DNA from 2 places in the Pseudoalteromonas sp. GCY genome. Region 2 is predicted to be linked to the other one. Evidence: riboswitches for the same ligand, from Rfam matches in the RefSeq annotation. Region 2 holds a riboswitch; the other holds the start of a gene.
The links. A riboswitch is a leader RNA that binds a small molecule or an ion and turns the genes downstream of it on or off. The one in region 2 is predicted to bind cobalamin.
Positions count from the first base shown of each region.

Region 1: linked by a shared signal. The riboswitch ahead of JJQ94_RS19520 (ABC transporter ATP-binding protein) and the one ahead of JJQ94_RS21540 (TonB-dependent receptor domain-containing protein) in region 2 are both predicted to bind cobalamin.

Region 1 covers NZ_CP068023.1:3,144,691-3,160,501, reverse strand. The annotation lists gene JJQ94_RS19555 (Na(+)-translocating NADH-quinone reductase subunit C) at 1-216, shown strand, start outside; gene JJQ94_RS19550 (NADH:ubiquinone reductase (Na(+)-transporting) subunit D) at 216-848, shown strand; gene nqrE (NADH:ubiquinone reductase (Na(+)-transporting) subunit E) at 859-1,467, shown strand; gene nqrF (NADH:ubiquinone reductase (Na(+)-transporting) subunit F) at 1,488-2,714, shown strand; gene JJQ94_RS19535 (FAD:protein FMN transferase) at 2,823-3,854, shown strand; gene nqrM ((Na+)-NQR maturation NqrM) at 3,955-4,167, shown strand; gene JJQ94_RS19525 (histidine phosphatase family protein) at 4,248-4,847, shown strand; cobalamin riboswitch at 4,866-4,993, shown strand; gene JJQ94_RS19520 (ABC transporter ATP-binding protein) at 5,063-5,860, shown strand; gene JJQ94_RS19515 (FecCD family ABC transporter permease) at 5,857-6,882, shown strand; gene cobT (nicotinate-nucleotide--dimethylbenzimidazole phosphoribosyltransferase) at 6,875-7,930, shown strand; gene JJQ94_RS19505 (adenosylcobinamide-GDP ribazoletransferase) at 7,930-8,712, shown strand; gene cobU (bifunctional adenosylcobinamide kinase/adenosylcobinamide-phosphate guanylyltransferase) at 8,712-9,251, shown strand; gene JJQ94_RS19495 (cobyric acid synthase) at 9,248-10,720, shown strand; gene cobO (cob(I)yrinic acid a,c-diamide adenosyltransferase) at 10,722-11,318, shown strand; gene JJQ94_RS19485 (cobalamin-binding protein) at 11,318-12,169, shown strand; gene ung (uracil-DNA glycosylase) at 12,166-12,834, shown strand; gene JJQ94_RS19475 (DUF3545 family protein) at 12,875-13,066, opposite strand; gene tal (transaldolase) at 13,473-14,423, opposite strand; gene yaaA (peroxide stress protein YaaA) at 14,696-15,472, shown strand; gene JJQ94_RS19460 (hypothetical protein) at 15,752-15,811, opposite strand, start outside.
Region 2 covers NZ_CP068023.1:3,587,174-3,602,984, reverse strand. The annotation lists gene coaD (pantetheine-phosphate adenylyltransferase) at 1-354, opposite strand, end outside; gene JJQ94_RS21565 (TetR/AcrR family transcriptional regulator) at 540-1,196, shown strand; gene thiI (tRNA uracil 4-sulfurtransferase ThiI) at 1,415-2,872, shown strand; gene JJQ94_RS21555 (ketopantoate reductase family protein) at 3,329-4,231, opposite strand; gene JJQ94_RS21550 (VanZ family protein) at 4,224-4,496, opposite strand; gene JJQ94_RS21545 (YajQ family cyclic di-GMP-binding protein) at 4,727-5,209, shown strand; cobalamin riboswitch at 5,296-5,544, shown strand; gene JJQ94_RS21540 (TonB-dependent receptor domain-containing protein) at 5,580-7,442, shown strand; gene JJQ94_RS21535 (hypothetical protein) at 7,603-8,580, shown strand; gene msrA (peptide-methionine (S)-S-oxide reductase MsrA) at 8,622-9,155, opposite strand; gene JJQ94_RS21525 (efflux RND transporter permease subunit) at 9,155-12,253, opposite strand; gene JJQ94_RS21520 (efflux RND transporter periplasmic adaptor subunit) at 12,260-13,312, opposite strand; gene JJQ94_RS21515 (DUF2982 domain-containing protein) at 13,526-14,245, shown strand; gene JJQ94_RS21510 (hypothetical protein) at 14,268-14,600, shown strand; gene JJQ94_RS21505 (Lcl C-terminal domain-containing protein) at 14,616-15,811, shown strand, end outside.

The DNA.
Region 1 (15,811 bases), 440 kb from region 2:
GAAATCCAAAATCCTAAGTGGACTGCACTTTGGGATGGTAAAGAGCTTCCTATCGACGTAGTTAAAGGTAGTGCTGGCGGTAACGAACACAAGGTAGACGGTCTATCTGGTGCAACACTTACTTCTAACGGTGTTGATCACACAGTTGATTTCTGGACAAGCGACAAAGCGTTTGGTCCATTCCTTGCGAAAGTACGTAAAGGAGCATTGAACTAATGGCTAATGCAAAAGAAATGAAGGAAGTCTTGTTTGGTCCTGTTTTTGCGAACAACCCGATTGCACTACAAGTGTTGGGTATCTGTTCTGCACTGGCGGTAACATCAAGTCTTAAAAATGCACTTATCATGTCAATCGCGTTGACATTGGTTACTGCGTTTTCAAGTTTATTTATCTCAATGATCCGTAATCACATTCCTTCAAGTGTGCGTATCATTGTCCAAATGACGATTATTGCATCTTTAGTAATCGTTGTAGACCAAGTGCTTCAAGCCGTTGTTTACTCAACAGCAAAAGAACTATCAACGTTCATCGGCCTTATAATTACTAACTGTATCGTAATGGGTCGTGCAGAAGCATATGCAATGAAGTCGCCACCAACAATGTCATTCCTTGACGGTATTGGTAACGGCTTAGGTTACTCTGTTGTACTTCTAACAGTTGGCTTTATCCGTGAACTATTCGGTGCAGGTACATTGTTTGGTGTTGAAATCCTTCCACTTATTTCTGAAGGTGGTTGGTATCAGCCTATGGGTCTACTAGTTATGCCATTCAGCTCGTTCTTTATTGTTGGTTCTTTCATTTGGGTACTTCGTACTTGGAAGAAAGAGCAAGTAGAAGCGAAGGCATAAGGGGAGAGAGATGGAACAGTATATTAGTTTATTCGTTAAAGCGGTTTTCATTGAAAACTTAGCTTTATCTTTCTTCTTAGGTATGTGTACTTTCTTGGCGGTATCTAAGAAAGTAACAACGTCGCTAGGTCTAGGTATTGCGGTAGTTGTAGTACTTGGTATCTCTGTACCAGTAAACAACTTGGTTTATCACGCAGTGCTAGCGCCTGGTGCATTAGAGTGGTTAGGTTTTGCAGAAGTAGATCTTAGCTTCCTACGCTTCTTGACGTTTATCGGTGTAATCGCAGCGCTAGTTCAAATTCTAGAAATGACATTGGACAAGTTCTTCCCTGCACTATACAACGCACTTGGTATCTTCCTACCGCTAATCACAGTTAACTGTGCGATTTTCGGTGCGGTATCATTCATGGTTGAGCGTAACTTAAACTTCGGTGAATCTGTAGTTTATGGTCTAGGTTCAGGTGTGGGCTGGGCACTTGCTATCGTATTGTTAGCAGGTATTCGTGAGAAGATGAAGTATGCAGACGTTCCTGATGGTTTACGTGGCTTAGGTATTACCTTTGTTACTGTAGGTCTAATGGGCTTTGGCTTCATGTCATTCTCTGGTATTTCACTGTAAGGTAGCGAGGAAACTATACGATGGAAACTATTGTATTAGGCGTAAGCATGTTCATCGCTATCGTTGTGATGCTAGTGCTTATCATCATTGCAGCGAAATCGAAGCTTGTAGCAAGCGGTGACGTTACAATTGATATTAACGGCGATCCTGAAAAAGCGATCAAGACTCCTGCTGGCGGTAAGCTATTAGGTGCACTTGCAAACGCGGGTATTTTCGTATCGTCTGCATGTGGTGGCGGTGGCTCATGTGGTCAGTGTCGCGTACATATTAAAGAGGGTGGTGGTGATATTCTACCAACCGAACTTGACCACATCTCTAAAGGTGAAGCACGTGAAGGCTGTCGTCTAGCGTGTCAGGTTAACGTTAAAAACGACATGGAAATCGAAGTTGAAGAATCAATCTTCGGTGTTAAGAAGTGGGAATGTACTGTTATCTCTAACGATAACAAAGCAACTTTCATCAAGGAACTAAAACTAGGCATCCCTGAAGGTGAAGTTGTACCTTTCCGTGCCGGTGGTTACATTCAGATTGAAGCACCAGCTCACCATGTTAAATATGCAGACTATGATATTCCTGAAGAATATCGTGCTGACTGGGAACGTTTTGGTTTCTTTAAGCTAGAGTCTAAAGTTGACGACGAAACGATCCGTGCTTACTCAATGGCTAACTACCCAGAAGAGTTTGGCATCATCATGCTAAACGTACGTATCGCAACTCCGCCGCCAAATAACCTAACATTACCTTGTGGTAAGATGTCATCGTACATCTGGTCACTTAAAGAAGGTGATAAGGTTACTATTTCTGGTCCATTCGGTGAATTCTTCGCGAAAGACACAGATGCAGAAATGGTATTTGTTGGTGGTGGTGCTGGTATGGCGCCAATGCGTTCACACATCTTCGATCAGCTTAAGCGTCTTAACTCTAAGCGTAAGATGTCTTTCTGGTACGGTGCACGTTCTAAGCGTGAAATGTTCTACGTGGAAGACTTTGACGGCCTAGCTGAAGAAAATGATAACTTCCAATGGCATGTTGCCCTTTCAGATCCTCAACCAGAGGATAACTGGGAAGGTTACACTGGCTTCATTCATAACGTACTTTTTGAAAACTACCTTAAAGACCATGAAGCGCCAGAAGATTGTGAGTTCTACATGTGTGGTCCTCCAATGATGAACGCGGCAGTTATTAACATGCTTAAAGACTTAGGTGTTGAAGACGAAAACATCCTACTTGATGACTTCGGTGGTTAATTAGGTTTCGGTCTAACAATGAACTTAAGTTAGAATATAAGCCCTCCAGCAAAATGCTTTGCTCGAGGGCTTTTTTATACCCGTTTGTACTAAACTCAGGGAATTCTGATGCAAGCAAGTTACGCTTTTTTATCTAGATTTTTTATCATTTCGCTTTTATTCGTTTTTTTAACAGGGTGCCAAGACGCAAAACCTGAAGCTAAGGAAATCGTGCTGTCTGGTAAAACTATGGGCACGACTTACAACATTAAAGTATTCCCAGGTGAAAAGCAGCTCTCACAAGCGCAGCTGCACGATGAGGTTGAGCAAGCATTAAAGGTTGTTAACCAATCTATGTCCACCTATATCCCAGACTCTGAGATTAACCAGTTTAACCATTTAGCAGCGAATACCGTCATGCCTATCAGTGAAGACTTTCGCTTGGTAGTTGCAGAATCTATCCGCCTTGGAAAGTCGACCAAAACGCTTGATGTTACGATGGGACCGCTTATCGATTTGTGGGGGTTTGGTCCTGACAAAAGACCAACAATGCGCCCATCACAGGCTGAGTTAGACGATATGCGCACTCGCATAGGTGTCGATAAGCTTATTTTAAATGACAGTGGCCTTATTAAAACAGTTGCGGGGCTTGAATTATCATTCTCTGCAACCGCTAAAGGTTATGGCATAGATAAGGTCGCAGAGGTGATCGAAGGCCATGATATTCATGACTATATGGTTGAAATCGGCGGCGAGCTACGCGTTTCTGGCAAGAAGCCGGATGGTGAGTGGCGTATTGCTATCGAGAAACCCGATGCGCCTGTTGGTCAACGCCAAATTCACCGGGTGATAGAGCCGGGCAAAAACGGTATTGCAACTTCAGGAGACTACCGTATTTTTTATGAAATGGACGGTGAAACCTTTACACACCTTATTGACCCAACAACGGGTCGCCCAGTTAAACATGAGCTGGTGTCGGTAACGGTACTACATCCATCTGCGATGACGGCTGATGGCCTAGCGACAGCATTGACTGTGATGGGCACGGAACGTGCAAAGGCGTATGCCACTGAGCATCAACTCCCCGTGTATTTGATGTATAAAAGTCCTGAAGGGATCAAGAGTTACGCGAGTGAAGCATTTCAGCCGTACTTGAATTAAGCTGCACAACACCCCATAATTTAATTGTGAGTGACGCCATGAAAGCGTATAATTTGCGCGTCGTCACTCAATTCAATGTAGCAATAAAAGGGGCTAGATAATGTCTTTATTCCTCCTTACTTTCGGTTTACTTATGCTTATCGCTGTTGCGATGGCTGTAGGCGTTATCGTACAAAAGAAATCCATGGCAAGTAGTTGTGGTGGTTTGGGCTCAATGGGCATTGACAAAATTTGTGATTGCGACGATCCATGCGACAAACGCAAAAAGCGGTTAGCAAAAGAAGAGATGTGGAAAGAAAACCAGATCCTGTAACCGTAGAATGATATTAATTGAAAACGCAAGCTTAGCTTGCGTTTTTGCTTTTTGGGTAACAAACCTCAGGTTAAGTAAAAATGCAGCGGCAGCTATATTTTGTTCGTCATGGTGAAACGACCCTATCAGGCCATTTACTTGGAGTGACAGATCCCGAACTCAGTACCATAGGCGCTCAACAATTGCTGCAATCGTTAACGAGTCTAAGTGGCCTGCGGCGTATTATTAGCTCTCCAAGGAAGCGCTGTCTGAATACAGCTAAAGCCTTTGCAAAGCAGTATCAACTCCCCGTTGAGGTGGAGCCAAATCTCGCCGAATTTGATTTTGGATTATGGGATGGACAAGCTTATGATACGCTTTGGCGAGAGACCCAATCTCCAAGTATTGGCGATTTTTGGCAAAACCCTTGGCTGCACACGCCTCCTGAGGGTGAGTCTATGTATGATTTTCATCAGCGGGTCGCCACGTGGTGGCACAGCATTTTGGCGTCGCCAAGCGAAGAGTGTATCGCCGTCGTAGCCCATGCAGGAGTAATAAAAGCGCTTGTAGCACTTATTCTTGACCTATCGCCCGAACTTACCGCATACCAATCGAAGATAGATATTCCCTATGCGGGTATAGTAAAAGTTGAGGTTTTTTACGACAGCAGCCAAACTGCTTGGCCAAAAGTTGTATTTTAGACGTCTAGACTTCATAATATTGCAAATTTCGTGATAGGCAGATATTGGGAATGAGGTGTGAGTCCTCGACTGTCCCCGCAACTGTAAGTGCTTGAGCCTTGTCTCTTGCATAAGTCAGATACCAAGGCCTATCCATATACTTAAGCGGGCAGACTTAAGTCAAAGTTGTCGCTTGTCTATAAGCTACTACTTTGCCGTGCCCAATCAGAGGTGCTATGGCAGTCACTCCACAGTTTCAAGTCGATAAACTTAGCGTGCAGCTTGGTGGTAAGGCCATCTTAAAGGCACTCAGCTTTGCTATTAATTCGGGTGAGTTTATTGGCTTACTCGGACCGAATGGAGCTGGAAAGTCGACTTTGCTGCGCACTTTATATCAATACACAGCGCCAAGTTCTGGGACGCTATTTTTCAACGGTAAGCCGCTAACCAGTTATGGACGTAAGGCCTACGCGAGAAATGTTGCTGTGGTGCTACAAGAGATCCCCGCTGAGTTCACTCTGCCATTATTTGATATGGTATTGATGGGGCTAACACCGAACAAATCACTGCTCGCGACAACGACGGCTGCTGAAAAACAGGCAATCTTACATGCCATTGAGCAGGTTGGGTTGAGCCATAAGTTGGAGCAATGTTTTAGCTCGTTGTCTGGTGGAGAGAAGCAAAGGGCAATGATCGCACGTGCCATGGTGCAAGCACCTCAAGTATTGATTATGGATGAGCCCACCAGCCATTTGGACATTAAGTATCAAATCCAAATTATGGAGCTGGCCAAACAACTTGGCGTTACTATCATTGCGTCTTTTCACGACTTAAATTTGGCTAGCGCCTTGTGCGACCGCTTATTAGTATTAAATAACGGTGAGCTTGTTGCAGATGGGTCGCCACTTGAAGTCATTAACGAAACCCTATTAAGCCAAGTTTTTGGAGTATGTGCAGAGGTTTCTACTGTCCGTCATCCGCCAAATAACGGTGAGATCCCGCATATACGCTTTCATTACGGGTATCAGTTATGATTGCCGCAAAGCGAATCGCGTTGATCTCGATACTGCTATTGGCCTTGTGCTGTTTTAGCATGCTGATGGCTCTTAAGATAGGTGCGATTGATTTATCTTGGCATACGGTTATACAAGCGATTATTAATTTCGATCCCAACGTACTTCAACAACGGGTGGTAGTTGAGCTTCGTCTGCCACGGACGTTACTGGCGATGAGCGCAGGAGCAGGACTGGCGATAGCGGGTCTTATTTTGCAAACCGTGACGCGTAACCCTCTAGCTGATCCTTATTTATTTGGTATTTCTTCAGGTGCTTCATTCGGTGTGGTGGTACTTATCGCGCTGTTTGGTGCACAGTCCAGTTTAATGATGTCTGGCGCTGCATTTGTCGGAAGTTTGCTGTCTATCTTGCTGCTTTTATTTGTGGCAAAACGCAATGCACTGCAGCAGGTGGAAACTATGCTCTTGGCGGGTGTCGCACTTTCTTTCCTGTTCAGTGCCTTTACCAGTTTGTTGCTTTATTGGAGTGACCCTCAAGCCATCAGTGCAATCTTGTTTTGGAATCTAGGCTCGTTTGCAAGGGCGAACTGGCAATGGCTATGGCTTCCATGTTTAGTCGTGTTGCTGAGTTTTATCACGCTTTTAGTGATGCGTCGGCCACTCAACGCCTTGCTGCTCGGAGATGAGAGTGCCACCACGCTTGGCGTGAATGTAGGACGAGTGCGAATAGGTATGTTGTTATTGAGCTCCTTACTCACCGCAGTACTTGTGGCTGCGTGCGGTGGAGTCGGATTTGTAGGCTTGATGATCCCGCATATCGTGCGCTTTTTTATCTCGCAAGCAAAGGTCATTGGGCTTGTGGCCACCGCGCTTTGCGGTTCGCTTTTAATGCTATGGGTGGATGTATTGTCGCGCACTCTTATCGATAATCAGGAACTTCCCGTGGGCGTGATCACCGCCGCCATTGGCAGCGTGTTCTTCTTGGCATTGCTTATTTTCAAAAATCGCCGCTCTGGAGGCGTCGGAGTTACCCATGGTTAAACCGTTAGATACTCGCTTAAACAGGCTTATTCAACAGCGCATTGACTTAAAAACCAAACCACTAGGTGCGCTTGGTAAGCTTGAAGCCTTGGCTGCGCAGTTAGTACAGATCCTTTCACAAGGGCAGACGCAATTAAACATAGAGCACTTAGCAATAACACGCCCTGAAATGTTTGTTTTTGCGGGCGACCATGGTATTGCAAGCCAAGGGGTTTCTATTGCGCCAAGCGAAGTGACTGGGCAAATGGTTGCAAACTTTGTGCAGGGCGGTGCAGCGATCAACGTCTTTTGTCGGCAACTTGGTTGGCAGTTAACCGTAGTAGACTGTGGCACATTAGTGCCATGTGAGCCTGCGCCGAATTTGCGCTCACAGCGACTTGGCGATATTACTCATGCTTTTCATAAACAACCCGCGATGAGCGAAATGCAGCTCAAGCAAGGACTTGAATATGGAGAGCAAGTTGTGATGTCCGCTATTGAAGCGGGTAGCAACGTGATTGCTTTTGGTGAAATGGGGATAGGCAATACCAGTTCCGCAGCTGCAATTTTGGCAGCGCTCAGTGGTGCGAGTGTGGAATTATGTGTGGGGCGCGGTACAGGCATTGACGATGAAACGCTTTGCAAAAAACGGTCACTTATCAAACAGGCTCTAGAATATCATCAAGATAAGCTAGCGACGCCAGAACAAGTTTTGCAGCGCCTTGGTGGCTTTGAGATTGTGCAAATGGTTGGTGCCATGCTGGCGGTTGCACGGGCACAAAAAGTGATAATAGTAGATGGCTTCATCTCCACCGCAGCGGCTATGTTGGCAAGTAGAATAGCACCACATAGTAAGCAATATATGGTGTTTGCTCACGGCTCTATGGAGCAAGGTCATCAATTAATGCTGGAGCAGTTAAACGCTGAGCCATTACTACATTTAGATATGCGCTTGGGTGAAGGAACGGGAGCCGCTCTAGCGCTACCATTATTACAAGCTGCGCTAGGCTTTTTTTGCGAAATGGCAAGCTTTGCCGATGCCCACGTTACGCAAGTGGTAGACGCATAATGCAGTGGCAGCAAGAGTGGCGACTATTTAAGCTTGCCGTGGTGTTTTTAACGCGAGTGCCAATTCGTCTAGATCCTGCCCCTTCATCGTATGAACTCAACGAAGTGAGTGGTTACTTTTCTTTAGTTGGTTTATTTGTTGGTGGCTTCTCGGCCATGTTTGGCTATGTTGCCAGTGGTTATGTATCGCCAATGTTTGGTGCCGTTGTCGCACTGACTGCGGGTATTTTACTTACCGGCGCTTTTCACGAAGATGGTCTGGCCGATGTTTTTGATGGCTTTGGCGGTGGCTGGAGCCGTGAACAAAAGCTTGAGATCATGAAAGATAGCCGCCTTGGTACATACGGCAGTTGTGCGCTGATATTGCTGCTATTGGCCAAGTTCGCGCTATTGACCATGCTCTTTAATGACTTTGCAGTGACACTCGCTGCACTTATTTTAGCCCATAGCCTAAGCCGTGCCTTTGCGGTGTCTTTAATCGGTGCACTTAACTATGTACAGGCTGATAAGCTGAGCAAAGTCAAACCTGTAGCTAAATATCTATCGAAAGCTGCGGCGACTCGTCTTACGCTTACTACCATCGCGATTTTAATTTTCTGTTGGCCATGGCTTGCGCTGTCACTGTTCGACTTGCTGATGCTGTGCACTTGCTTATTTGTGCTAAGACGTGTGTGCATTAAATGGTTTAACGCTCAGCTCGGTGGTTACACCGGAGACTGTTTAGGGGCCGCGCAGCAACTCGCTGAGCTTGTTATTTTGCTTTTTATTGTGGGTCAACTTTAATGGCACAAATACAGTTAATACTGGGCGGTGCTCGCTCAGGCAAGAGTCGCTTGGCAGAGCAGCGCGCTATTCTAATGTTAGAGCAAGGTGCGGTGAACGAACTTTACTATGTTGCAACTGCAAAGGCTCAAGATGAAGAAATGAAAAGCCGAGTATTTGCTCACCAAATGCAGCGCGATAGCCGCTGGCAGCTAGTGGAAGAGCCGTGGCATATTGATAAGCTTATTGCTACTGCACGCGAAGATGCGCTGTTACTTATCGACTGTTTGACCTTATGGCTGAGTTTTGGTTTATGCGAAATGGGTAAGGCCGCGACCATAGACAAAAAAGAACATTTGCTGGCGGCACTAGAAAGCTGTGCCGCCACTGTTATTTTGGTGAGTAACGAAGTCGGGCATGGGATAGTGCCGCTGGGCGAATTAAGCCGTGAGTTTGTTGATGAGTCTGGTTGGCTCCATCAAGACATTGCCAAATTGGCCGACAGAGTCGATTTTGTTATTGCAGGCTTGCCACAATGTTTAAAAGGTAAAGACGTATGAAAACCTTAATGGTGCAGGGCACCACGTCGGATGCCGGTAAAAGTACACTGGTTGCGGGACTTTGCCGGGTGCTGCAACGTAGAGGTTTATCCGTTGCGCCTTTTAAGCCGCAAAATATGGCACTAAATAGTGCCGTCACGCCTTGCGGCGGTGAAATTGGTCGGGCACAAGCACTCCAAGCCGAGGCCGCAAAAGTCCCACTTTCCACAGACTTTAATCCTATTTTACTTAAACCAAACTCCGACACCGGCGCACAAGTGATCATTCACGGGAAAGCCATTAGCAATATGGAAGCAGCCGCTTATCATGATTACAAAAAGGTAGCGATGGAGGCCGTACTTTCCTCACATCAACGCCTCAGCGAACAATTTGAGCTGTGCATAGTGGAAGGGGCGGGGAGCCCTGCTGAGATCAATCTGCGTGAAAATGACATTGCCAATATGGGGTTTGCCTGTGAAGTTGCATGCCCCGTGATCATTATCGCTGATATCGACAAAGGCGGGGTGTTCGCACACTTGGTTGGCACACTTGCGCTATTAAGTGACTATGAACAAAGCTTGGTTAAAGGATTTGTGATCAATCGCTTCCGTGGTGATATTGCGTTATTGCAATCAGGACTTGACTGGCTCGAGCAAAAAACGGGTAAGCCTGTACTTGGGGTATTGCCCTATTTGCATGGCCTAGCGCTCGATGCAGAAGATGCGGTGACGGTGGACAATATCTGTGAACGGGGATCGTTAAGCGTCAGGGTTTTACTATTTCCTCATATTAGTAATCACACCGACTTTGACACCTTGCGCTTAAACCCTGAAGTGGATTTGCGTTATGTGCGCTATCAAGAATCTATCGGTCCTTGTGATTTAATCATTCTGCCCGGCAGCAAAAATGTGTTGAGCGATTTAACTTTCTTACGCAAACAGGGTTGGGCGGAAGAAATCAAACGGCACCTGAGGTACGGTGGTAAGGTACTAGGTGTGTGTGGCGGTTTGCAAATGTTAGGTAAGTTCATCAGAGATCCAAATGCGGTGGAATCAACTCTCGGTGAAGTCGCTGGGCTTGGTCTGGCTGACTTTGAGACCACACTTTCAGAGCAAAAAGTACTGACGCAAGTATCTGGCATTTGCCAATTGGATGAGCAAGGTGCTGAAATTTGTGGTTACGAAATTCATGCTGGGATCTCTTCTGGAGCGGCACTAGAGGTGCCATTCTTGCGATTTAGCACACATCCAAATAACAGTGTGAAAGATGGTTTTATCTCTCGAGATAATCAAATTGCAGCTACCTATTTACATGGTTTATTTGATACGGTCACCGCGACACAGGCTATCTTGTCTTGGGCCGGTAGTAAGCAAGCGGGAACAGCCGCGATTGATTTAGCGAAGCACAGAGAGCAGCAAATTACGCGTCTTGCCGACAGCTGTGAAGCACATTTAGATTGGCAAAAATTGATGAAAATAATTGAGGAATAACATGAGCAAACAACAAGATAAGCATCAGCAACGACAGCAAAAAGTAAAACAACAAGTCGATGAAAAAATTGCCGCGGCGCAGCAAGAGCAGGGTATTTTGCAAGTGATCACGGGTAACGGTAAAGGTAAGTCAACATCTGGTTTTGGCACCGTTGCGCGTTGTGTCGGTCATGGTATGAACGCTGCGGTTGTACAGTTTATTAAAGGAACCTGGGATTGTGGTGAACGCAATTTGCTCGAAAAAGTCGGCGTACCATTTGCGGTCATGAAAACGGGCTTTACATGGGAAACGCAAAACCGTGAAACCGATACTGCTGCTGCGCAGGCGACGTGGCAGCAAGCAAAAGTATGGCTACAAGATGAAAGCATCGACTTGGTATTGCTCGACGAAATTACGTATATGTTGAGCTATGACTATCTAGATTTGGACGAAGTCATAACGGCGCTAGAAAACCGTCCTACCATGCAGTCAGTGATTGTAACTGGGCGCGGTGCACATCGACGTCTGACCGAGCTTGCAGATACCGTGAGTGAAGTGCGTAATGTGAAGCATGCCTTTGAGGCCGGCATTAAGGCGCAAAAAGGGTTTGACTACTGATGCTAAAATTCGCCTTATTTATTGTTTTAGGTTTTACCTTTAGCATTAGTGCTAAGCCCGCAGAGCGGATCATCGCGCTTGCGCCTCATATTGTCGAAAATCTTTATGCAATAGGAGCTGGGAAGCGGATTGTAGGCACGGTCGCCTATGCAGATTATCCAGAATCAGCCAAGCAACTGCCTCAAGTTGGTGACTATCAAGGCATTTCGGTTGAGAAAATTTTGGCACTTAAGCCTGATCTGATAATCGCGTGGAAAAATGCAAGTCACGTTCCTATGCTTGAAAAGCTCGAAAGCTTTGGTGTTGACGTGATTTATAGTGAAGCGAAATATCTAGATAAACTACCCGAGGAGTTGCTACGCCTAGGTAAAATTACCGGCCTTGGAGCCCAAGCTCAGCAACAGGCTGATTTATTTGCTAAACGTTTAGATGAACTAAAAGCCCAGTATAAACAAAGCGCTAGCTTAGCTGTATTTTATCAATTGTGGCCATCACCGCTGATGACCGTGGGAGGCGAAAGTTGGTTACAGCAAGTATTTACTGTGTGTAATGTGAAAAATGTTTTTGCCGACGCCACCACGGACTATCCGCAAATTAGCATTGAGAATGTTCTGTTGAAATCACCACAAGTGATTGTGATCCCTGAAGAAAAGACTAAACAAGAAGTTAAATCAATTGCATGGCAGCAATGGCCTTCGATCCCAGCAGTAAAGTACCAACAAACTATTTCGGTAGATGCCGATCTGCTCCATCGTTATAGCTATCGTATGCTCGAGGGAATATCGGATTTATGTGGTAAACTCGACGTTTCTCGAAGCCATTATAATATGATGAAAAAAGGTGAAGCATGACAACGTGGAGTGACGTGTTAGGTCAGGAAAAACAACAAGATTACTTTAAACAAACCATGGATTACGTGGCAGAGCGTCGCGCTCAAGGTATAAATGTGTTTCCGCCCCATGAACAAGTATTTGAAGCGTTCAAAGTCACGCCTTTCGATCAGGTTAAAGTGGTGATTTTAGGGCAAGACCCCTACCATGGACCTAATCAAGCCCATGGCCTATGTTTCTCTGTGTTGCCAGGGATTAAGCCACCGCCGTCGTTAAATAATATGTATAAAGAGTTGGTGCAGGATATTGACGGCTTTCGCATACCTAATCATGGCTACCTAATTGACTGGGCTAAACAGGGCGTACTGCTGTTAAATACGGTGTTGACAGTAGAGCAAGGCCAAGCCCATTCACATAAGCATTTGGGCTGGGAGCGCTTTACAGATGTAGTGATTGAAAGGCTGAATGCCCACAGCGAAGGTGTTATTTTCTTACTTTGGGGCTCACACGCCCAGAAAAAGGGTAAGAGCATAGACACAAACCGTCACCATGTTTTACACGCACCACACCCTTCGCCGCTCTCAGCACATCGCGGCTTTTTTGGTAGTGGCCATTTCAGTAAAACCAATCAGCTGCTCACCCAAATGGGCAAACAGCCAATTGACTGGCGATTGGCCGAGCTATAGCAGATAAAAACCAAAAAGAGCGCCGTATAGGGCGCTCTTTTTAGTTAAAATCAAATTCGTCTAAATCAACACTGTCTGCGAAAATATCCAATTCCTGTAGTTCTTTGCGTAGTCGCTGTTTATCTTTTAGCGCTTCAATTTCACGCCATTTTCTTTTTTTGCCCTTAGATGAAGTTTTTTTCCTAATATCCGGACTTTCTAATAATTCTAATAACTCGTCTAGGGTATCCATGAAAATCTCCTATTGATAAAAACAACCTAAAGTGGCATTTGCTTTGGCTGTTGTTAGCACTACAACTGCAATGACACCGTTGATTTCTTCATACTATTTGGCAAACCTCGACATGAGGAACCGATAAAAGTCTGATAGCTAAAGTACGCTACAAACAACCCCGTGTTGCTTGCTTTTTGTACCAAAACCAGAAAGTAGCGGCATCAATTTTCACTTCAAGTGATATTGATATACCACAGACGGGATAAAAATAAAACACAATTGTGTCTTTTGGGTTAAAACCAAGTGACAGTTTGATGAAGGTCAATTCGGGTGATATCTAGGAGGTGTTCAGAAAGGTTTGTATTGAGAGCGATAACAAAAACGCCGCATTATGCGGCGCTTTGCAATCGAAAGTTTAAGGCGCTTATAGTGCTTTAAAGCGTGCGACTAGTGTTTCTTGCGCATCGGCAAATGAGCGAATACCTTCAGCAAGCTTTTCTGTGGCCATTGCGTCTTGGTTATGTAACCAACGGAACTCACTTTCGCTAAGCGCAGCAGGTTTTGCTTTAGGCGCAAAGTCAGCCTCAAGTAGGTAATCTTCGTTTGCAGGCATTGCAGCAAGCTCTTCTAATAGAGAAGGGCTAATCGTGAGCTTATCGCAACCCGTTAGGGCTAGGATTTCACCTGTATTTCTGAAGCTGGCGCCCATTACAACGGTTTTATAACCGTGCTGCTTATAGAATTCAAAAATACTACGAACAGATTGTACACCTGGATCTTGTAGTGGGTTAGTTGGCTTTTCTAAGCCATTGGCAACGTGCCAATCTAGAATACGACCAACAAATGGTGAAATTAAAAATACGTTTGCATCGGCACATGCACGCGCTTGTGCTTCGCTAAATAGCAGCGTTAGGTTACACTTAATACCTTCTTTTTCCAGTGCTTCAGCGGCTTTAATGCCTTCCCAAGTCGATGCAATCTTAATCAATATTTTGTCTTTGCTTACGCCTTGTGCTTCATATAAATTTAATAGTGTTTTTGCTTTTTCGATAGTCGCTTCGGTATCAAAAGATAAACGTGCGTCTACTTCGGTTGAGATATATCCCGGCACGGAGTTCGCGATTTCTTTACCAATCACAACGGCAAAATAGTCACAAGCAAGCGCTAATTGCTTGTCAGCGTCACTTTCATTGGCTTTGGCATAATCCCAAGCTTCTGTTAGATAAGGCTGATAAGCAGGTGTCTCTGCCGCTTTAAGTAAAAGAGAAGGGTTAGTTGTTGCATCCTCAGGCTGTAGCTTGCGGATGGCTTCAATGTCACCGGTGTCAGCGACGATTGATGAATGTTGTTTTAGCCTATCTAATGCTGAAGTCATGTGTTCCTCATTCCAATATTGATAACAGCGAAGTGATATTAGACGCCTTATGTTGCAACACCATGAAATAGCTGAATAGGTCATATGTCCGTATCGGGCGACATATCATACTCGTTATTTAGGGTTATTGTTATATAAGGTCGAGTTGTAAAACGAAGCTGTACTTTAACAGCGAATTGCTTAAACCCAAGTGAAAGCGGACAAACACTTGAAGTTACTTGGGGATAGTGTTGAAATTGACATTAATTACTAGCTAAGTCAATAGGCAAACCATGATCACAGTTATCTCTCCAGCGAAAAACCTAGACTATGAAACACCCGCACCAATCAAGATGCATACACAGCCAGAGCTGCTGGAGCATAGCGAGTCACTTATTCAAGTTTGTCGCGATTTATCACCACAGCAGATCGGTAGCTTAATGAAGATAAGCGACAAGCTCGCTGGCTTAAATGCGGCAAGGTTTGCCGAGTGGTCAGAGCCCTTTACACAAGACAATGCTAAGCAAGCTATATTTGCTTTTAACGGCGATGTGTATGTCGGTTTAGAAGCGCAAAGCCTAACTGAGGCTAATTTAAATTATGCGCAAAATCATTTACGTATCTTATCTGGGCTGTATGGCATCCTAAAACCACTTGACTTAATGCAGGCCTATCGTTTAGAAATGGGTACAAAGTTAAGTAACCCGCGTGGCAAAAACCTGTATGAGTTTTGGGGCACGATTATCGCTGACAAACTGAATAAGGTCATGGAAGGGGCACAAACACAATACTTGGTGAACTTAGCTTCGAACGAGTACTTTAAAGCGGTAGATAAGAAAGCGCTAAAAGGCGATATTATCACACCTATCTTTAAAGATTGTAAAAATGGTCAATACAAAGTCATCAGTTTTTACGCGAAAAAAGCGCGCGGTATGATGGCAAGGTATATCATTGAGAACCAAGTATCGGATTTGGAAAGCTTGAAAGCGTTTGATATTGCAGGTTATCACTTTAGCGAAGAAGCAACGCAAAAGGCTCAAGAGCCGGTGTTTTTGAGAGCAGAACAATGACAACAAAATTATGGGTAACAGCAATGTTCGCCGCTGTGTTTGTTAGCGGCTGTAGTGGACATTTTACAACTAGAGTCAGCAATGTGCCGGTCGATTGCGAAGGTGATTCACGTTCGTGTTCTATGAGCTGTCGCAAAGATTACTCGGATCCGATGCAAGTACAAAACTGTGAGGACAGGTGTTTCCAACAGCAAAATCAATGTCGAGTGGATAGGCCGACAGAAGATAAGTGGGAAATTACGGACGAAAAACCGACTTATCCCGCTTCCTTCTAATTCACTACGCGCCTTTGGGTAAGCTCATATAGGCGCGCACGATTCTGTCTCTAAATGCTAAATC
Region 2 (15,811 bases):
TAAAAATACGCTTTCCAAATCAGGATGTAAACGGCGATTCATATTAGCCAGCTGGAACTCATAGTCAAAGTCAGACACTGCGCGAATGCCGCGGATCAGCACGTTGGCTTTTTGCTCTTTTGCTAAATCAACGAGTAATCCTGAAAACCCAATCACCTTTACATTTTTATGTGACTTTAAAATTTCTTCAGCCAAAGCAACACGTTGCTCTAGTGAGAAACAAGGCTGTTTATTTGGGTTATGGGCAATTGCCAAGATCACGGTATCAAACATTTTTGCTGCACGTTTGATTAAGTCTTCATGTCCATTAGTGAGGGGATCAAATGTGCCAGGGTAGAGGGCGATGACTTTCATAAGCGTAACTATGTTGAATTTTTTTGTATGGTAACAAGGTTTTTTTGAAAAAACACTGGTCAGCTTTGTCGGATCTAAGCTTATCTAGAGGTAAAATTAGTGCTATTTTTTCACATGGAGCGCGAAATAGCCTAGTAACCCTAGCAATAGCGCGACCACGTTATCAACAAAGATAGAGAATCGTAATGAATACCAAGGAAAAAATAATACGTACCAGCATCGCGTTATTTAATTTGCATGGAGAGCGCGCGATTACGACAAACCATATAGCGTCCAGTTTGGGGATTAGCCCTGGCAATTTGTACTATCATTTTAAAAATAAAGAAGACATCATTCGGCAAATATTCGCGCTTTACAGCGAACATTTAAATACGCACTTTAAGCCACTGGAGCAGCACAACGAGCCACTTGAGCAGCTAACTCAATATTTAGACTCCTTGTTCGACCTGATGTGGCGTTATCACTTTTTCTACGACAACCTGACAGACATCTTGGCTCGTGATGATGAATTGAAAAAAAACTATATTGCTTTTCAGTCACGCTTACTCGAGCAAGTAAAAGCTGTGGTAATAGGCCTAAGAGATACGGGCGTGATCGCCATAGATGATGACGATGCTAAAGAGCTCGCGCATATGTTGAAAATGACTGTTAGTTTCTGGACTCCCTATGTTAAAGCCAGAAGAATGACAGGCGTCCTTGAGCAACAAGATATATACAATGGCATTGTTAAAGTACTGATGATTTTTAAACCTTACGCGACGCCCATGAGTGCACCGAAAGTGGCACAACTTCAGCAGCATTATCAAGCACTAGCAGAGGCGAGCTTACCGAGTATTGCTTAGCCTTAAATAATTAAGCGGGCCTTTTGCCTTAGTGAGTACGGGCAAAAGGCTTTGTAGAGCACAACAGGAAAAGGTCTGTTTATTTCCTAATCGGCTCTTAGTTTGATATACTCGCGCGCCCGAACTGTCCTCGGTCAGTGTGCGCCACGATAAAGTCCACTTAGGTCAAATCAGCGCGTCATCGCAACCGATAATCGATCTGTAGTAGAGTGACTTTTATGCTTAAATTTATCGTCAAATTACATCCCGAAATTGCTATTAAGAGCAAATCCGTCCGTAAGCGTTTTACCAAAGTATTAGAGAAGAACATCAAAATGCTGTTGGTTCGCGTTGACGAAAACGTAAAAGTTAAAAATAACTGGGACAATATCTCAGTGACGAGCGAGCTAAGTGACGAGAAAACCCGCCTTGGTCTAATCGACCACCTTAAACGCACGCCAGGTATTGTGCAGTTTATTGAGGTGCAAGAAACACAGTTCGATACGCTTGATGATATCTACCAACAAACGATTGCTTTGGTTGAGCCATTGATCAAAGGCAAAACGTTTTGCGTGCGTGTAAAGCGCCAAGGTAAGCATGAGTTTACTTCAAGCGACGTGGAGCGTTATGTTGGTGGCGGTTTAAACCAAAATGTAGAGGGTGCCAGTGTAAGACTGAAAAAACCTGATGTGACGGTTAAAATCGAAGTCAAAGACAATAAAGCCTACATCGTTCGTCACCAGCACTTTGGTCTAGGTGGCTTCCCACTACCAACGCAAGAAGACGTGCTGTCTTTGGTTTCTGGCGGATTCGACTCCGGTGTTGCGACTTATCAAATGATGCGAAAAGGCGCGCGTACGCACTTTTTGTTCTTTAACTTAGGTGGTGCAGCCCACGAAATTGGCGTTAAGCAAGTGAGCCACTACTTGTGGAAACAATTTAGCTCTACCCACAAAGTTAAATTTATTACGATTGACTTTGAGCCAGTTGTCGCTGAAATTCTTGAGAATATCGAAAGCGGGCAAATGGGCGTGGTACTAAAACGCATGATGATGCGTGCAGGTGCTGTGGTCGCAGAGCGTTTGGGGATCCCAGCGCTGGTAACTGGTGAAAGTATTGGCCAGGTATCGAGCCAAACCTTGGCTAACCTTAACGTGATTGACCGTGTTACAGAGATGCTGATATTACGCCCGCTTATTCAACACGATAAAGAAGAGATTATTCGTATTGCCAGAGCGATTGGCACCAATGAAATGGCAGAAGCAATGCCTGAATATTGTGGTGTGATCTCTCAAAAACCAACGGTAAAAGCACAGCTTCACAAGATATTAGCCGAAGAAGAAAAGTTTGACTTTGATGTATTGAATACAGTTGTGGCTAACGCGACGGTAAAAGATATTCGTGACATTGAAGCTGAAGCAAAAGAAGAAGTGAAAGAAGCGGAATCGGTAAGTGAATTACCTGACAACGCGGTGGTACTAGATATTCGTTCTCCAGAAGAGGAAGATGCAAACCCTCTAGAGCTAGATGGTGCACAAGTGATCCACTTACCTTTCTTTAGATTAGCCACTAAGTTTGGCGACTTACCACAGGATAAAGAATACTACTTGTACTGTTCGAAAGGCGTAATGAGCCAGTTACAAGCACTTATTCTGCATGAAAATGGCTATGCTAACGTCAAGGTGTACCGTCCTTAAAAGAAGGTGTGTTAACAAGCGTTGGGTGAGACTTTAGGATTTACCCAACGTGCGTTTTTTGTGGGGAGGTTATAGGTTGCTTGTTTATCCCCGTTTATTTACTAGGTATTTTGTAGCTGCCCTCCACAGTTAGTATCAAAGCGCATCCATGCGCTCCTCGTTCATTCTTTTGAAACGACGCAATCGAGCGAATCAAGAAAACGTCGCCCCGACATCATACTGAATCCTAAAACCAAAAAAACTGATAGGAAAGCAACCGACATCCCGCCGGCGCATTGCATATCGGCTTATGCTTCTCAGGTGTGATGAAAGGGGAATTAGTTGCTTATGAAACCTTCTACGGTTTTAGCAGTTAAACTGCTTGCAAGTATTGCAAAAACAATCTGCGTAGTGTGCCTCCTAATTCACAGTGTAAATAGTTTTGTGGGAGGCGGTTTACCCGTCGAGAAGTTAAGCCTATTGCCGCGCTAGCTGCCAGCGCTTATTCACTTCATCAAATAACTGTTGATTAAACGGCACATCAATATTTTGTTTTGCTGCTAGCTCGCAAATATATCCGCACATGGCGTCAATTTCTGTGCGCCTGTTATTCGCGATATCCTGATTCATCGAAGAGCGATTGTTTGCGGTTTGTGCCATTACGGTGTAAGCAAGCGTGGCTAGCTCGCTAAGCGCTAAGGTTACGCCTTTACTTGCGGCCACAAGCTGTACTTCATTCATTAAATTAAGAATTTGGGCTGCGTATTTGGGCTGTCTTAGCTGACCATTTACGACTTGTTCCAATGCACTTAACGGGTTAATGGCAATATTAACCGCCAGCTTTTTCCAAAGTGTTGGCATGATGTCAAACGTGGTTTGGGCATTTTCAAATGTGCTAAACAGTTGCGAGAATACGCGCTGGTAGTGGCAGTTGGCTAGTGAATTTAACGGCCCAAACCAAGTTGCACCTTGTCCTGTATGATGCACAGTGTCTGCGACTTTATAGCCTGCGATGGATGTACTTAAGAAGTAGGCGGATTGTGTTTTATCAAGCATTGCTAACTCACAAGACCAATCCACCATGCCATTATGACTAAGGATTAGCGTGCCATTTTTTGAAAGTGCAGGGCGAAGCGCTCGGAGTGCTTCGATTACCTGATATGCTTTAACGGGAATGATTAGCGTATCTATACTGCTGGCTGGGAGTTCTGCAAGTGTTTTGGTGCTGCACGGGATGGTTTGTTGAATACTTGCTGTTTGATAGCGATAAGTCGCCGCGCGTTTATTTCGAGTGATCAGCGTAATTTGATGAGATTGACTAAGGTGCTGGGCGAGCAGTAATCCTATCGCCCCTTCACCTAAAATATGTATGTTAGCCATGTTTTCTATTGCGCCAACTTGCCCAAATATAAAATAGAACAAAATAACTGACCGCACCGGCTAAATCAGCTAAAAAATCAGCGGTAGATGCTTGGCGGTACGGTAATGAATGCTGCATCCACTCAATTCCTGCACCATACAAGGACAGTAGCACTATGTGTGTCCATACTTTCACTTTAAAAGCATGGTGAGAGATAAACGCAAGCACAAAAAATACACCAAAATGCGCCACTTTATCGATATTTGGGAACAGCTTTGGAGACAAGCTAATTTCCTTTGCGAATAGCACCGTACATATAATTAAAGAGATAATCAAAAGAGCTTTATAAACGCGCCGTGTCACAATACATCCTACTTCTGTATGACTAAGCGAGCAGTATACCATCGAAAACTGTCCATTGGGTGAACATCCTAATACGCTGTTTAAAAACTTAAAGTAACTCAAATTAAGCATAAACTGCTATAATCGAGCCAAAATGACTTTAGGAGAGAAGCATGCCTTCATTTGATATTGTATCTGAAATTGATATGACAGAAGCAAAAAATACCGTAGACAACGCGGTTCGTGAGCTTGATACGCGCTTTGATTTTCGTGGCGTAGATGCATCAATCGAGCTAAGCGGTGAAATGATCAACCTCAAAGCGGAAGCAGAACAGCAAGTTATGCAGTTGTTCGATATGTTAGTGGGTAAAGCGGCAAAGCGTGGCCTTGATGTGGCAAGCTTCGAGTTAAAAGACATTGAGCGCTCTGGCAAATACGTATCGCGTAAGGTGGCGTTAAAGCAAGGCATCGACAAAGAGATGGCGAAAAAATTGGTTAAGCTTATTAAAGACTCAAAAGTTAAAGTTCAAGCTTCAATTCAAGGCGATACGGTGCGTGTAACGGGTAAAAAGCGTGACGATTTGCAAGAAACGATGCAACTGGTTCGTACCGGCGAGCTTGGCCAGCCATTTCAATTCAAAAACTTCCGCGACTAATTACGCTTTACTTCATTCCAAAAGTGCATAGATTGCACTTTTGGATTTCTAGACGTCCATTGACAATCATTCCGAAACCCAAGACAATAGCCTCGCATTTTCAAGGTGCTGTACACAACCTAGTGTGGTTGCTAAGTGTATAGATAATCGGGAAACTGGTGCGAACACAAGGGAACATCTAATTGCGTTAATCAATAATAAATTGAGTAAGACAGTTTATTACACGTGATTAGCTTGGATCGGTTCTATGCCAGCGCTGCCCCCGCAACGGTAGAGTGAACTGCTAATCTGCAGGTTTACTGAGCCCGGAGACCGGCCTTGAAACAGTCACTTTGTGTTCTTGTACGGTGGGTACAAGTTAGGGGAAACCATGTTAAATAAAACTGCTCTAAGCGCGGCGATAGCGACGGCGCTCTCTTTTTCAGCATTTGCTGATCAAAATGTTGAACATATCACTGTTACTGCCAATAAATTTGAACAATCTCTAGAAAGCGCATTGTCTGCCATTACGGTTATAGGTCGTGCTGAAATTGAAAAAAGCAATGTTCAAGATGTCGTATCGCTACTCGATAATGTCGCTGGTATTCAAGCGGTTAGAAACGGTGGCTTCGGTCAAAGCGTGAGTTTATTTCTACGCGGTAATGACGCTAAGCATACGCTAGTGTTAATCGATGGGGTTCGAGTGACGGATGCAAACTCCGGTGACAATTCGCTCACTAATTTACCACTTAATAGCATCGAAAGAATTGAGATCATTCGTGGTGCCAAAGCTGCGATTTATGGCTCAGATGCCATTGCTGGCGTGATTAATATTATTAGTCGCGAAGGGAATAATAATACCATCGCGCTTACGACTGGGAGTAACAATTACTCCAAGACCGAAGCAACGGTAAATTACAAAAAAGACAAGTTTAGCATTGCAGCTAATGCGGGTTACACTCATACCGATGGCTATGATGTGATTGAGAAAGACCCTGAAGCTGCAATCACAAAAAACCATGACCGTGATGGATATTATAACGGTAATGCCGGTTTAAATGTGCAGTATGGTGATGAAGAAAGTGGTATTTTTAGCTTACGTTCACAGTACAGTGAAGGAGAGGGGGAGTATGACTCTTTTGGTAGTGATGCTTACCGTTTCCATAACTACACCAATAAACTGGCGTGGAAAAGACGTACTGATAAGTTTAGCCAAAGTGCGTCATACAGCTTAGGCAAGGAACAAAATGTTCAAATAGGTAATAGTACTGACGATAATGCTTATGTCACCAAACGCAGCCAATTTGAATATCAGTCGCAATATAGTTTAACTGAAGCTTTGATCTTCACGGGTAACTTTACCTTTCTAAATGAAGATGTTGGTGATTCTACCGCCTCTTTTTCAGAGCCTGAGCGTGATAACGTATCTTTAGCACTCGGTGGGTTTTACAACGATGAAAATTGGCTGGCAGAGGTTGTACTGAGAACGGATGATTATGATTTTCATGGTCGTGCAAACACGTACACGGTTGCTGTAGGCAAGCAACTCATGGATGGCCTGAGTGTTAAGTTGAATCATGGTACTGCCTTTAGAGCACCTTCTTTATCACAGGCGTTTGTGATTGATAGTCCTTACTATTTACCTAACCCAAATATTAAGCCGGAAGAAGCTACTAATAACGAAATTATTGTTACATGGAGCGGCGAGAACTTCCGTGTGGAAGCTGCGGTATACGATAACCGTATTACCGATAAAATCGTTTATCAGCAAAATGATAAATGGAAATACATTCCTTACAATGTTCAGCGCGCTGACTTTGAAGGTGCTGATCTTTCTATTGAAATTGAAGACAACTTTGGTATCGAGCATACGGTAAATGCGAGCTATGTGAGTGCTAAAGACGCTGATACCGACAAGCAATTACAGCGCAGAGCGAGACGTACCTTAACTTATTCAGTCAGTAAAGAGTGGGAAAATGTCGACGCAACACTGACTTTAGTCCATAGAGGTAATCGCGACGATAAAGTATGGGGAGCTGAAGGTGCATATACAGTGACTTTACCGTCATATACGCTGTTTAACTTAGCTGCTAACTATACGTTTTTCGATGGACTCAAGTTAAATGGCCGAATTGAAAACTTAACCGATAAGCGTTATTTCAATGCCACAGCGGGCGAAGCAAAAGATGGTTCTTTACTGGGCTATAAGCCACTGGGTAGACAAGCCTACGTTGGTGTGAGCTACAGCTTCTAATGCGTTAACTGCTTTTCAATATCCAGAGTGATCCATCATGAGTAATGGATCACTTTTCTTATTTATCATTTAGTTGCATTACATTTGTAACTGGTGTTCTGCCTTGCGTGTGGTTGATAATAGATTTGATTTGTATTATTACTACCTTAAGGAAAAGAACATGAAGTCACTATTATTTGGGTTACTCACGCTTGGGATTGTCACATCAGCGCAAGCCTCACTACCCGAAAACCAGCTTGAACCTCAATTTTCAACACAATCAATGACGGGCGATTTCGCTTGGTTTAACGCGCCATCGCAAACCTGTAATCGGATCCGAAGCATGATGTACTATCGCCACCCTGGCAACGATCACCTAACGCCTATATCTGTGCCTGTGATTTATACTGGTGGAGAGTGTTGGTCTACTGGCAGGACAACATCTAGCCAAGGTCCAAAGGAAATGTATACGCAGGTTTCAGATATCATTCATCAGCAATTTTCGAATGTGGAACATAACTACAAAGAGTTGACGACCGATATCGTTAACAATATTGCCGCGCAATCTAGTTCAAATAAAGTGAGCCACACGACTAGTCTCTACGGCACTATGCATATGAAAATCGCAGGTAGAGTCGATGCGCAAAATAAAGTACCGGTGTTGATCGATGGCTTCGATTTGAAGTCTTACGCTAAGTTTCGTAAGAAGCAGCTTGGGATGAATATTTATATCCATGTCTATATTAACAACGAAAATGTCACCATCAAAGGTAAGTATAATGTACGTACCCAGCAGCTTGAGTTAGATCCTTTAATTTCTAGCTTTAAGCCTGTGGTGACGACAAAAGTAGAGCTGCCGTGGATCCTCGATTTGATAGATACCTTGACTCCGGGGATTTTTGACAAGCTTTATACTGAATTTAGCCGTATTGTGATTGATGTGTTTGAATTCTTAGGGGTGGATATGAGCGAAGATATTCCGCAGGTCATTAAACACAACGCCCAGTTAATCAATTCAGGCGTAATTCCGCTTAAAGGCTTAGATACCTTAAGACCTGGTGATACTGCGAATTTAGAAATGGAAGTAATGCGTGGGCATTTGCGAATTAAAGATGGCCGCACTAGCTTTTATGTATTTGCTATACCTATGTTGCCGTAAGCTGTTTGCCGAACGCAATTTATTGCGTTCGGCAAACAAGTTTAGTGCTTTAAATTTGTCGCAAAATGGCTTTCAAACTTTGCAATTTTAGGGGCAATCATCACACTGCAATAGCCTTGATTTGGGTTTTCAGTGTAATAATCTTGGTGATACTGCTCAGCAGGATAAAATTCAGGCGCTGGGCTAACCTCAGTCACTATTTTTTCACTCAACTGGCTTTGAAGCTGTGCAATACAATCTTGAGTTTGCTGCTGTTGCTGCTGGTCATGATAAAACACCACACTGCGGTACTGAGTACCAATGTCGTTGCCTTGGCGATTCAACTGTGTTGGGTCATGCAGGGTAAAAAACATATTAAGCAAAGTATCAAAGCTGACAATATCGGCATCAAATTGCAGTTGGACTACCTCTGCATGGCCACTGTCTCCCCGACATATCATTTGATAGGTGGGATTATCTGTGTGGCCACCTGCGTAACCTGATTGCACTGACTCAACGCCATTGACGCGGCGAAATGCCGCATCAATACACCAAAAGCAACCACCACCAAAAGTTGCGATTTGTAAATTTGCCATTATACCTCCTGCTCAGGATGTTGTTTCGACTGCTCCTCAAGACGTTTTGTTGTCTCTTCTGGAGATTGCGTCTTCTTAGCTAGTAAAGTATAGGCGGTTGGGATAACAAACAAGGTCAAAATGGTGGCAACACTGACACCGGCAAAAATCACGACACCGATCACCATGCGGCTTTCGAACCCGGGGCCTGTTGCAAACACAAGCGGGATAGAGCTCATCACGGTTGTTAGCGAGGTCATGATAATAGGTCTTAATCGCTGCGCTGCAGCATCAACAATGGCTTGTTCGAAGGCAATGCCTTTGTCACGCAATTGGTTAGCAAATTCCACGATTAAGATACCGTTTTTGGCACTAAGGCCAATCAACATGACAATACCAATTTGGCTATAAATGTTTAGCGTGCTGTCGGTGATAAACAATCCATACATCGCACCAACTAAACCCAGCGGTACGGTGAGCATGATAACCAGTGGATGGACAAAGCTTTCAAACTGTGCGGCTAATACCAAGAAAGTAACGGTGAGCGCCAGAATAAACACATAGGTCATCGCCGATGCGCCTTCATAAAACAGCTGTGACTCGCCTTTGTAGTCGATGGCACCGTCGATATCATTTTCTTCGGCGGCTACTTTATTTAAAAAGTCGAGCGCTTGTTCTAGTGTGTAGTCGCCTGCGAGGTTTGCTGTGATAGTGATTGCGCGCATACGGTTGTAGCGGTTTAATCGAGAAGCTGTGGCTTCTTCTTTTATGGTGATCAAACTGTCTAACGGCACGAGCTCATCGCTACGAGATTTCACATAAATATCAGAAATATTATCTGGAGCAGAGAAGTCAGCTTTGGTGCCTTTTAAGATCACATCGTATTCTTCACCGCGGTCAATAAAGGTGGTAACACGACGTTGTCCCAGCATGGTTTCTAGCGTTTGGCCGATGGCACTTACCGACACGCCTAAGTCTGCAGCTTTGGTTTTATCAATGCTTATCAAAAACTGTGGGAAGGTTTCTTTGTAATCGTGATCAAGACGAACCAGTCCTTTATTTTCACGTGCGCGTTCTAGAATGCGATCGCGCCATGCGGCCAACTCGTCATAGTCGTTGCCTTGCAGTACAAACTCAATGGGGCGTGAGTTACCGCCGCCGCCAATACCACGGCGCATAATAGCAAAGGCGCGAATATCTGTAACATCTTGCATTTTACCGCTGATCTCATCCATGACTTCCCAAGTAGAGCGTTTTCGCTCATCCCAGTCTGGCATGCCGATAATAGCAACACCGCCTTGACCACCCCAACCAGGCACCCGAATAAGCACGCGGCTAAGTTCCTCTGAGTCTACATAAGGAAGCAGTCGCTCTTCAATTTTTGCCATATTTTGCGAGTTGTTTTCGTAGCTTGCCCCTTCTGGGCCATTCATCATAACGAAGAAAGTACCGCGGTCTTCTTTTGGTGTCAGTTCAGACGGAATCTGTTTAAACAGGCTGTAGCTGGTAAAACCCGCCAGCGCCAACATCACAATCAGGCTATATTTACGCGATAAGTTGTCTTGTAAAACTCGGCGATACCCTTGTTCTAGTCGAGTAAATTGACGGTCCATCCATTGACTAAAGCGGTTTTCCTTATTGCTAGGCTTTAATACTTTGGAGCAAAGGGCAGGAGACAACGTCAACGCGGTAATACTGGAGAACAGTACCGCAGCACTTACTGCAAAGGCAAACTCGGTAAATAGAGCACCAATACGACCATCCATAAAGACCAAGGGAATAAACACGGAAACCAAAACCAGCGTTGTTGCAATGATAGCAAAGCCTACTTCACGCGCGCCACGGTATGCCGCCAGTAACTTGGGTTCGCCAAGCTCGATGCGGCGGTAGATATTTTCTAGCATTACAATGGCGTCATCGACCACAAGGCCGATGGCAAGCACGAGTGCAAGAAGCGTCAGCAAGTTGATAGAATACCCCATGGCCAGCAAGAACATAAAGGTTGCAACTAAGGCTACCGGCACGGTAACAGCAGGGATCAGCGTAGCGCGGATATTGCCAAGGAAGATGTAGATAACGAGTACCACCAACGCCATAGCAATCGCAAGTGTGCTATATACTTCAGCAATGGACTCGCGGATAAAAATAGAAGAATCGTAGCTGTCTTCTATGGTCGTGCCTTGAGGTAGGTTGCGTTTTATTTTTTCAAGCTCTTTACGGGCGTTGTCGACCACTTCTAGCGTATTGGCTTTGGCTTGCTTTACAACGCCAAGGCCAATCATATTTTTACCATTACCACGGAAGGTACTTTCGTCGTCAGCGGCTTCAAGTACCACCTGCGCGACTTCACCAAGTCGTACCAAATAGCCTTGTTCGCCCCGCTTAATCACTAGGTTGTCAAAGTCTTCTTGAGTCTTATAGCTTCTGGCAATACGAACAGAAAAATCACGGTCAACGGATTCTATTTCGCCAGCGGGTAATTCTACGTTTTCTCTGCGTAGCACTTGTTCAATATCACTGCTAGTGATCCCACGAGCGGCCATCGCTTTTCGGTCTAGCCAAATCTTCATGGCGTATTGACGTTCACCACCAATACGTACATTCGATACGCCATCAACAACCGCCAGACGGTCAACGATAAAGCGCTGGGCGTAGTCTGAAAGCTGCAAGGTATCCATGGTTTCGCTATTGAGTACAAACCAAGCGATAGGGCTTTCGTCGCTGTTTGATTTCGATACTTCAGGCGGCCTCACTTGCTCTGGTAGTCTATCTAGCGCACGAGAAACGCGCTCTCGCACATCATTTGCGGCAGCGTCGATGTCGCGATCGATATTAAATTCGATAGTGATATTGGAGCTACCGTTGCGGCTACTGGAATTTATGCTTTTAATGCCTTCGATCCCCGAAATCCGGTTTTCTAGTACTTGGGTGATCTTGGTTTCTACCACCTCCGCTGACGCGCCTGTGTAGTTAGTGCTTACACTGACTATTGGAGTTTCAATATCTGGGTATTCGCGCAGCGGCAGCATAGTAAATGCCACTAAGCCAAAGGTCAGCAGCAGTAAGTTAATGACGATCGCGAAGATCGGGCGCTTTACCGCCGTATCAGTGATTCTCACGTCGCCTTACCCCTTTACTTCAACTTTTGAGCCTGAGCGGATCTTCAGGGTGCCTTCCGTGATCACTTGTTGTCCCTCTGTAAGCCCTTCGTCGATAGCCACCCAGCCGCTAAAGCGAGTTTGCAGGTGTACTTCACGTTGTTGCGCTTTACCTTGGTCGTCAATGACAAATACAAAATGCTTATCTTGTCTTGGAATGATGCTTTTTTCTGGCACCACAAGGGCTTGTAATCGAGCCAGTTCAAGCCCCATGTGTAGTAGCATACCTGGGCGAAGTTTATGGTCTAGATTGATGAAGCTCGCTGTCACTCGTACCGAGCGCGTTTGTTCATTAATACGCGGGTCAATATGGGAGACCTTACCGGTAAATAGTTGCTCTGGGTAAGCTTCACTTTGTGCATTCACTTGCATACCAAGCTGTAGTTGTGCTAGGTATTTTTCTGGTACCTGAAAATCCACTTTGATGATACTAATGTCATCGAGTGTGGTGATCACAGTATTGTTGTTTACGAAGCTACCTATGGAGATATTTCGAGTACCCAATAATCCATCGAATGGAGCATAAATGGTCATCTCGGCGAGTTTTGTTTTGGTGGCTTCCAATTGTGCAGTTAAGGTGTCTACCTTTGCTGATTGCGCTTCTAGTTGAGAGCGAGCCGCAGATTGAGTTTTTGCGAGGTCTTTAAGGCGGTTTAGTTGTCTAATTTCTTCTTTTAGCGTCACTTTCAGCGCTTCGATATCGAGTTTCTCTTCGGCATCACGCAACTGGACTAGCTTATCGCCTTTTTTTACTACGTCTCCGTCATCGAAATATAGGGCTGCCACATAGTCGCTTTGGGCGCTACTCACGTTGATTGCTTGATTTGCTCTGGCGGAACCAATAGAGTGAACAGCAATAATACGTTCCTCTTTGGCTACAGTATGAGCTTGAACGGAGGTTACGGGTGCCGAGTTGCCACTCATTTTACCTTCCGAGGCTGGTAAATATAAATAGCCGCTGATGACGACTAGCACTACAATGATAAAAGGAAACAGTGCTTTTCCTGATTGATGACGCATAAAAGTGACCCAGATTATAATTTGTCTCTAGTTTACAAAATTAAAGGCTAACAAAGTCTACGGCATATCCTGTAAATTTGTGCATTAAACGAAAATGTAATTCAATTTAAGTGTTTGTACCTAAATTAAATATTATGAAACACAGTCATTCATGTAAACGATGCATCACAATACGTAAATTAGTCGCATGGGCGATCATCATGTACATCTTTTATGTCTGGTATACCCATGCTTGAAGCAAAACTACGTGCAACCGCTGACCGAAATGGCGTTGAATTTATGCTGGTTGGTGCAATTGGATTGGTTGTTATCATGCTTTTTGTCAACTTGCGTGGTACAGCTATTACTATTGTAGAAATATTTCTTGCCAGCGCCATGTTAGTGGCTATTTTTGTTGGCTTTCTTAAAAGTCAGCAACCATATTTTAGTTTATACTTTACAGAACAAGAGGTTAGGTATGTGCATAAATATGGAGCTTGGCTGCTATCCATTGTAAACTTCCACTCCAGCGGCATTCCCAAAGTTCAACAAGGTGTTGAAACACTTGAGTTAAATGCAGTTGGTATTAAACTTAATGATATTGATGCGTTTTTATTAAATTTAACACCTCGACTTGCGGGTAAATTATTGATCGAGCAGCGGCATATTTTTTTACAAGCTGTTAAAATGCATTGCGAAAATGGCAACTGCCCATCTGAATGGTTGATAGAAGAAACCGTTTTTCGCTCCAAGGCGGGAAAAGAATATACTGGTTTAATGGCAATGTTTGCAAACCGGATGGATAATTTAAAGACAGTGACGGGATATGATTTATTGATCCCCGCGACTGCCTTAGACAGGGATATTTGGCAATTTTCAGTCATGTTAAACCGCTGGAAACTTAACCCTAAAGAGGTGGTAAAAGCATTGTTAGAAGAACAAACCACCTACTGAAGATGTAACAGGATACACCAATATGAGCTTAGAAACGGCCTATATTAAAAGCGGGCGTAATACCATCATTCACAAAGAGAAGAAATTAGATCTTGTGATTGTAAATGGTGAAGCACACCCAAAAATCAAGGTGACTGCAAACGGTTTGGTGCCTTTTAAGGAAGAGCTGCCGAGAAATCGAAGAGAAGCTAAAGAGCGTTATTTAGAGGTCGTCCACGTTTCGAGTATTGATGTATTTGGTGAAGTAAAGCGGTTGTTGTTTATTCAGGCTTTAGACGGCCGAGAATACAAAATAGATTACAGTAAAGTTGGCACTAAGTTGTTCGTGCGAATACATCAAGAGAGTTATCTATAATTCATAAGGAATAATATGAATGCATTCAAGGGAAGTTGGGTTGTACTTGCGTTAATATTAGCGGGTTGTGGCGGAGGCTCTGGAAGTGATGAGCCGAGCCAAGTCAGCGCATCGGTTAACGCGGGTGCTGATGTCCAAGTAACTGAAAAAACAGAAGTCACCTTGAATGCACAAGCATCACCTGCTGGCGGCACCTTTAACTGGCAAGTTATCTCTGGTGCAAACATCAGTGAATTTCCAATCACTGAGCAACAAGCCGCTTTTGTTGCGCCGGATATCAAAGCCGATGTTAATTTACTTATTCAGGTTGATTATGTTGCGCCTGATGGCAGTCTTGCAAGCGACCAAGTGACGGTTGCTATCAAATCTAACAATCAATTACCCATACCAAGTATCAGCCAAACGGCACCGGAAGCACTACCAGCCAAATATAAAGATACTATTGTCCTCAGTGGCGCAGGCTCTTCCGATCCAGACGAAAATGGCCAAGTGGTTGCTTATCAGTGGCAGCAAGTAAGTGGTCCCACAACAGTGCAGCCAACGGGATTGAATACAGCTACTTTATCTTTTGTCCATCCATTATTGGCTAGCTCTCAGGCGTCAATCTGGCAGTTGACGGTTACCGATGATGAAGGCGGACAAGCCAGTACCCAGTTTACCCTCGGGCTACTTGCGAATTCGGATGTGGTAGTGGCAGATGCTGGGAGCGACCAGCAAGTGCAAGAGTTTGATGAGGTCACGCTTGATGGTTCAAACAGTGATACTGTATCTGGTCAGAAACAGTGTTTATGGCGGCAGGTGACGTCTGGCACTCAGATAGCGTTAAGTTCTGTTACCGGGTGTTCAACAACTTTTAACGCACCAGATCAAAATATTTTGTCGCAAGTGGAATTTGAGCTGACCGTTACTGACTCGCAAAACCGCTCCGCTACTGACACCGTGCGCATTGATATCGAGAAAAAGCCATTAGGTAAGCTAAACGATAGTGGCCAAACCGCTTGTTTTAACAATACGGGTGCGATCACCTGTAGTATGACGCAGTTTACGGCTCAAGATGCGCAGCGTGGGCGTGATAATTTCGCCACTCAAGTGGCGAAAGAGGGCAGTGGTCGAGCAGGTTTTGACTTCACCAAACTAAATCGCTTTGCGGATGAGCTGCCTGATGACGCTACGGACTTTGCTTGCGTTCGTGATAACGTCACAGGACTTAT